One region of the Streptomyces sp. NBC_00726 genome, then DNA from elsewhere that is predicted to be linked to it. Evidence: riboswitches for the same ligand, from Rfam matches in the RefSeq annotation. Region 1 holds a riboswitch; the other holds the start of a gene.
What was found. A riboswitch is a leader RNA that binds a small molecule or an ion and turns the genes downstream of it on or off. The one in region 1 is predicted to bind cyclic di-AMP.
Positions count from the first base shown of each region.

Region 2: linked by a shared signal. The riboswitch ahead of OG338_RS15600 (M23 family metallopeptidase) and the one ahead of OG338_RS10700 (transglycosylase family protein) in region 1 are both predicted to bind cyclic di-AMP.

Region 1 covers NZ_CP108983.1:2,429,752-2,433,173, reverse strand. Annotated here, with positions in the region: gene OG338_RS10710 (cytochrome P450) at 1-560, shown strand, start outside; gene OG338_RS10705 (transglycosylase family protein) at 667-1,737, shown strand; cyclic di-AMP (ydaO/yuaA leader) riboswitch at 2,023-2,191, shown strand; gene OG338_RS10700 (transglycosylase family protein) at 2,196-2,921, shown strand; gene eno (phosphopyruvate hydratase) at 3,237-3,422, shown strand, end outside.
Region 2 covers NZ_CP108983.1:3,491,571-3,494,992, forward strand. Annotated here, with positions in the region: gene OG338_RS15585 (hypothetical protein) at 1-283, opposite strand, end outside; tRNA gene OG338_RS15590 (tRNA-Met) at 534-607, shown strand; gene OG338_RS15595 (PP2C family protein-serine/threonine phosphatase) at 776-1,939, shown strand; cyclic di-AMP (ydaO/yuaA leader) riboswitch at 2,151-2,304, shown strand; gene OG338_RS15600 (M23 family metallopeptidase) at 2,316-3,422, shown strand, end outside.

The sequences.
Region 1 (3,422 bases):
TGTTGTTCGCCGGCTTCGAGACGACCGTGAACCTGATCGGGAACGGCGTACACACCCTGCTGAACCACCCCGCCGAGCGTGCGCGGCTGCAACGCGCGCTGGCGGCGGGCGACCGCGAGCTGCCGGCCACCGGGATCGAGGAACTGCTGCGCTACGACGGCCCGGTGGAGCTTGCCACCTGGCGGTTCGCCACCGAGCCGCTGACCATCGGCGGGCAGCGCGTCGCGGCGGGCGATCCGGTGCTCGTGGTGCTCGCGGCGGCCGACCGGGACCCCGGGCGGTTCGCCGGACCGGACATCCTGGACCTGTCGCGGAGTGACAATCAGCACCTCGGCTACGGTCACGGCATTCATTACTGTCTGGGAGCGCCGCTCGCCCGGCTGGAGGGACAGACCGCGCTCGCCACCCTGCTGACACGCCTTCCGGACCTGCGACTTGCGGGAGAATCAAGCGATTTGAGGTGGCGCGGCGGACTCATCATGCGCGGACTGCGCACGCTGCCGGTGCAATTCACGCCCGGAGCGCGCGCCGGGGAAAGTGACACTCTGTCAACTCTGTGACTTTCGCGTGATCTCTACTGCATCGACTTGTGACTCACGTTCGAGTTTCGCTAGGTTCACCGTTCGACGCACCAGTCGCTTGTCAGTCACACGGAAGGCATCTCCCATGGGCTCCGCGAACGGCAGACACCGCCGCCCTCGTCAGGCACCCGCCATCGTGGTCGCCGCAGGCGTCACCGGCTCGGCGATCGCCATCCCGCTGCTCGGCGCCGCGAGCGCGCACGCCGCGGACGCCGCGACCTGGGACCGGGTGGCCGACTGCGAGAGCGGCGGGACGTGGAGTGCCGACCTCGGCAACGGCTCCTACGGCGGTCTCCAGTTCACGCCGGAGCTGTGGAAGGCGTACGGCGGTGAGGCTTACGCCGAGCGCGCCGACCTCGCCAGCCGCTCGCAGCAGATCGCGGTGGCCGAGCGGGTCCTGGCCGCCAAGGGTCCGAAGGCGTGGCCGAGCTGTGCGGTGATCTCCGGGCTCACCAAGGCCGCGGGCGCGGCGGACGCGGACCAGGGTGACGAGGACGAGGACGGGCCCGCCCGGAGCGCCGACTCGGGGCTCGACGCCGGTCTCGGCACCGATCCGGTGGACGACGCCTCCTCGGGCTCGTCGGCCACCGGATCGGACGAGGCGTCCGGCGCGGCCGCCACGGGCAAGGAGGCCGGCAAGAGCTCCGGCAAGCACGCGGGCAGGAGCGCCGAGGAGAAGGCCGGCGCCTCCGCTTCCCCGTCCGCCGACCCCACGGGCACCCCGTCCGCCGCGGACGGCCCGTCCGGGACGCCCTCGGCGGACACCTCGGCCGACCCCTCCGCGGACCCCTCGGCCGGTGAGACGGGCGGCGCGACGGACGACGCGCGGGCGAAGGGCGGCAAGCACCGGGGCGCCCCGGCCGCCGACGACGCCGGGACGGCCGACGGGCGCGACGCGGGCCGGCACGCCTCGCGGGGCGACGGCGACGCGCGCGACAGCGCCACGGGTCCGGCCGACGGCACGTACACCGTACGGCCGGGGGACAACCTCTGGGCGATCGCCGACGCGCAGGACCTGCCCGGCGGCTGGCCCGAGCTGTACGAGGCGAACAAGGACGAGGTGGGCTCCGACCCGGACCTCATCCTGCCCGGTCAGAACCTCGATCTGGGCCTCGGTGATCCGGCCCCGGACCAGGTCGCCGAGAGCGCCGGATGAGCCGTTGGAGCCCCCTGCGCTTTGGGTGGTTTAAGAGGCCCATGTCCCACTTTTGACCGAGTGAGACATGGGTCTCTTTGCGTGAACTCACGCCCCTTGTCCGGGAGGTCCCGCCGCATCCGTTCCGACCTGCATAAATGAGGGTTCATCGGATGCTCTTACGGGATGATTATCCGGTATGTCCGTCTTTGAATATGGCCGGTCGGTGTGATTACGGTCAGAACCGCTCGCACCGCGGGCCCCGTCGACCGTCACGCCGAATCCTGCCGTCGGTCGGAGGGAACAGACGCGAAAGCGCCGTAGGCAGGAGCGGGGGACCCAGGTAGGCGCTGGGCCCGGTCGTCGGGAGACGTACCGGGGCCGGCTAGGGGTGAAGTCGCGCCAGCAGCGCGGCCGGGCAACTCACTTGGCCCGAACCCGACAGCTCACCTCGTAGGCGTCGGTGAGGAGAAGACTCGATGCTGCTCAACCGCAAGGGCAACAAGCACCGCCGCCCCTCCAAGGCCGTCCGTGTCGCGACGCTCGCCGGTGTCGCCGGTGCCGCCGTCGCCGTGCCGCTGATGGGCGCGACCAACGCCTCCGCCGCCTCCGTCGCCACGTGGGACGCCGTCGCCCAGTGCGAGTCCGGCGGCAACTGGTCGATCAACACCGGCAACGGCTACTACGGCGGGCTCCAGTTCTCCCAGTCCAGCTGGGCCGCCGCCGGCGGTACGCAGTACGCGGCCCGCGCCGACCTGGCCACCAAGGCCCAGCAGATCGCCACCGCCGAGAAGCTCCTCGACATGCAGGGCCCGGGCGCCTGGTCCTGCGCCGGTGCCGGCAACCTGGCCAACGACGGTGTCGACCCGGGCGTCGACACCGGCTCCGGTGCCGCGAAGCAGGAGGCCGCCCCCAAGCAGGAGGCCGCCCCGAAGAAGGCCGAGCGCACCGAGGCCCCGGCCACCAACCGCTCCGACCGCTCGGACGCCCCGAAGGCCACGAAGAAGACGGTCACCACCCCGGCCGGCAAGAAGGTTGCCAAGGGTGACGGCGAGTACAAGGTCGTCGCCGGTGACACGCTGAGCAGGATCGCCGCCGACCACCACGTCAAGGGTGGCTGGGAGCGGCTGTTCAAGCTGAACAAGGACATCGTCCAGGACGCCGACCTGATCTACCCGGGCCAGCAGCTCCACCTGACGAAGTAGCGCACCCTCCGCGCCCCGCCGCGATCCCTCCTCGCTGATCGCTCGGGCCGCCCCGGCCCGGCACGCACTCCCCCCGTGTGTGCCGGGCCGGGGCACGCCGTATGGAGGGTGCCGGGCGGCCCGGGACCGTTCAACTGTTGTAGTTACTGGCTAGTAATTATCTGGTCTTTCGCCCCGGTATGCCCGCCCTTGGGTCCTTTTTCGTCCCAGGGGACGGGCGGTCGTCCGACGCAGACGGCCGGGCCGGTTAGGCTCTTGTCGCAAGGCCAAAGCGACCCTGCACAACCAGCGTCATATCCCAGAAGGAGATGCCTCGTGCCGTCCATCGACGTCGTCGTAGCCCGGGAAATCCTCGACTCCCGGGGCAACCCCACGGTCGAGGTCGAGGTCGGCCTCGACGACGGCAGCACCGGTCGTGCTGCTGTTCCGTCCGGCGCCTCCACCGGCGCGTTCGAGGCCATTGAGCTTCGCGACGGCGACCCCAACCGCTACCAGGGCAAG
Region 2 (3,422 bases), 1.1 Mb from region 1:
CCGGCTCGGACGGGTCGGCGGCGGTGGCCGCGGTCGTCTTCCTGCTGTGGACCATGATGCCGATGAAACCGGCGAGGAACCCGCTGATCAGGCCCGATATCGCGTGGTTGACCGCGTTGACGGACGCGCTGCCCGGGAGGCCGATCGCCAGGTAGTTCACCGCCGCGCTCATCGCCGCGCCCATCACACCGCCGATGAGGCCGCTCTTGGCGGCGGCGCGTGCGGGGGACGGCGGGGTGGCCGAGGGGGCGGGGGTGTGATCGGAGGCGAGTGGTGCGGCCATGGTCGAGAGCCCTCCAGGCAGGCTGCGATCAGAGACCGGGAGCGGCTCTCGACGCGCGCCGGCATGCGCGGTCGGGGGCCTGCTCACACGGGCAGCCCACCGAGCCGGGGGGTGCAGCAGATACCTTGCGACAGAACACATGTTCCTTGCAACACCTTCTCGTTTTCGGCACTTTGACGCTTGGATCAAGGCGGTCGCGGTCCGCGTGGTCATGAGGGCTCCGAAGATGCCGTAGAGTTGGGTTCACCGACGCGGGGTGGAGCAGCTCGGTAGCTCGCTGGGCTCATAACCCAGAGGTCGCAGGTTCAAATCCTGTCCCCGCTACTGATGGATCAGGCCCGGCACGCAGGCAGCGTGCCGGGCCTGATGCGTTTCCGGCGCAGACGCGTTTCGCTCCTTCGGCGGCCGAGGATTCGCCCGGTGGCCGGGCGGGCGCGAGGCTGGGGGAGGTGCGCGGTCCCGGCCGTGGCCGCACCGGGCAGGAGACCGCAGGTGGGGAAGAGAGCGCGACGGTGGCGCGGGCCCGACGGCGCGGGCAGTCGCCGGTTCGTCCGGGTGCTGCCGGTGGCGATGATCGTCATCGGGGTGGTGTTCGACCTTTTTGCACCACCCTCCTTCACGGCCGTCCCGATGTTCGCGGCCGCCCCGCTGATCGCCGCGCCCTTCTTCGCTCTGGGTACCACGATCCGGATCGGGATCGCCGCGGTGCTCGCCGTCGCGGGCATCCGGCTCTACACCGGTGATCTGGTCAAGGTGGTCTCGTTCATCGAACTGCTCACCGTGCTCACGGTTGCCGTCCAGGCGTGTGTGATCAACCGCGTCGTGCGGCGCGGAAGCGAGCAGCTGGCGTCCGCCCGGATCATCGCCGAGACGGCCATGCGGGCCGTGCTCCCCGCGCCGCCCGAGCGGCTCGGCGGACTCCAGGTGGCCGCGCGGTACGAGGCGGCGCAGGCGGACGAGTTCGTCGGGGGCGACCTCTTCGCGGCCGCTGACACTCCGTACGGCGTACGGCTTGTGCTGGGGGACGTACGCGGGAAGGGGCTGGAGGCGGTCGGCGCGGTGGCGGTGGTGATCGGGGCGTTCCGGGAGGCGGCGGAGCACGAGAAGTCGCTGGAGGGCGTGGCGCAGCGGCTGGAGCGCGCGCTGGCGCGTGAGTCGGTACGGCGGAGCAGTCTGGACGCGTTCGAGGGGTTCGTGACCGCCGTGTTCGCGGAGATCCCGCCGGGCGCGGAGCGCGTACGACTGGTGAACCGCGGCCATCCGGATCCGTTGCTGCTGTACGGGGACGGGGCGGTGGAGGCGCTGACGCCCTCGGAGCCCGCGCTGCCGCTGGGCATGGACCTGGGGGTGCGGCCGGACCGCTCGGACGAGTGGGAGCTGCCGTCCGGCGGGACGCTGCTGTTCTACACGGACGGCCTGTCGGAGGCCCGGGACGCCGAGGGTGTCTTCTACGACCCGGCGGAGCGGTTGCGCGGGCGGCTCTTCCCGGGGCCCGAGGAGCTGCTGTCCGCGCTGACCGACGACGTACGGCTGCATACGGGGGGCGAGTCGACCGACGACATGGCGCTGCTCGCGGTGGCACGGCCGGCGAAGGGGCAGCCCGACCGGCGCAGGACGGTGAAGATCGTCAAAGCGGGTGACACGCTGCGTGACTGAGGAGCGTCGCTCCGCATAACATTTGACGCAACGTCAGAAAATGCGTAGTGGTTGAGTGCCGATCAACTCGCCCGATTGCACCCGGTTGTGTCCCGTAAAGTCCGGGCCCATCGCGTGAACGATCAGCGGGAACAGCTTGGAATCGGACCCGTCTGTCTATTAACGTTCGATAACGCAGCGCGGTTGTCCCAGCCGTCGTCAGGGACGGCGCCGCGCGCGTGCGCCGAATTCCGCAAGGGAACCGGGGAACCACCTACATGGGGTGAATCGGGCGTCTTCGTCTTCACAAGAGGCGGAGGAACCCGTAGGAGACCTTCCTGCTCCGAACCCGTCAGCTAACCCGGTAGGCGAGAAGGAAGGAAAGGAGCGCGCCCGCGTGGCGTCCAACAAGCCTGCCCCCGAATCACCCTCCCGGTTCGTGTCCGAGTACGGCGCCGACTTCGCGTCCGGCCCCGGCACCGCGTACATCCCGGAACAGGGCGGCGACTACGTGACCGATCGGGGCAACGGCTTCGCCACCGGCGCCGGTTTCGACAGCGGCTTCCGCGCCGACGACGCCGAATCGGAGCGGACCTGGGAGGAATGGAATCCCACCGAGGAGTCCGTCCGCCCCGTCCGCGGCAAGCACCGTGTCGCCAAGCAGCGCAATGGTCTGGCCCGCAGCTCCACCGTCCTCGGCGTCGGTGTCATCGCGGCCGTCGGTGCGGGTGGCATGGCCACCGCGCAGAGCAAGCCGCCGGTCTCCATCTCTCTTCCCGATTCCATCGCGGACAATCTCCCCGACGCCAAGTCCCTGCCCGGCGTGGGCGCGTTGTTCTCCGGCGGGAGCGAGGCCGAAACGCCCGCCACCGCCACCGCGGCCGCCCCGCTGACCACCGCCGGCATCACCACCGCCGAGGCCGAGCACGGCACCACGGACGCCGGCGAGGCGCTGCGCGCCCGCATCCTCCAGCAGGCCGAGCAGCAGCAGGGCGCCGCCGACGCCGAGGCGAAGGCGGCCGAGGAGAAGGCCGCCGCCGAGAAGGCGGCCGCCGAGGCGAAGAAGCAGCAGGACGAGGCCGAGGCCAAGGCCGCCGCCGAGAAGAAGAAGGCGGAGGAGGAGGCGAAGAAGAAGGCCGAGGCGTTGCGCCTGGCCAAGCTCGCCGCCAGTTACTCCCTCCCCACCTCCTCGTACACGATCACCTCGACGTTCGGCGAGGCCGGCTCGATGTGGTCCTCCGGCTACCACACGGGCCTCGACTTCGCGGCCCCGACCGGTACCCCGATCAAGGCCATCCACACCGGCACCATCAAGTCGGCCGGCTGGTCCGGCGCCTACGGCTACCGCACGGTGCTGGAGCTGGAGGACGGCACCGAGCTGTGGTTCTGCCACCAGTCCTCGATCGGTGTCACGGTCGGCCAGAAGGTCACCACCGGCGACACCATCGGCCGCGTCGGCGCGACCGGCAACGTGACCGGCCCACACCTCCACCTGGAGGTCCAC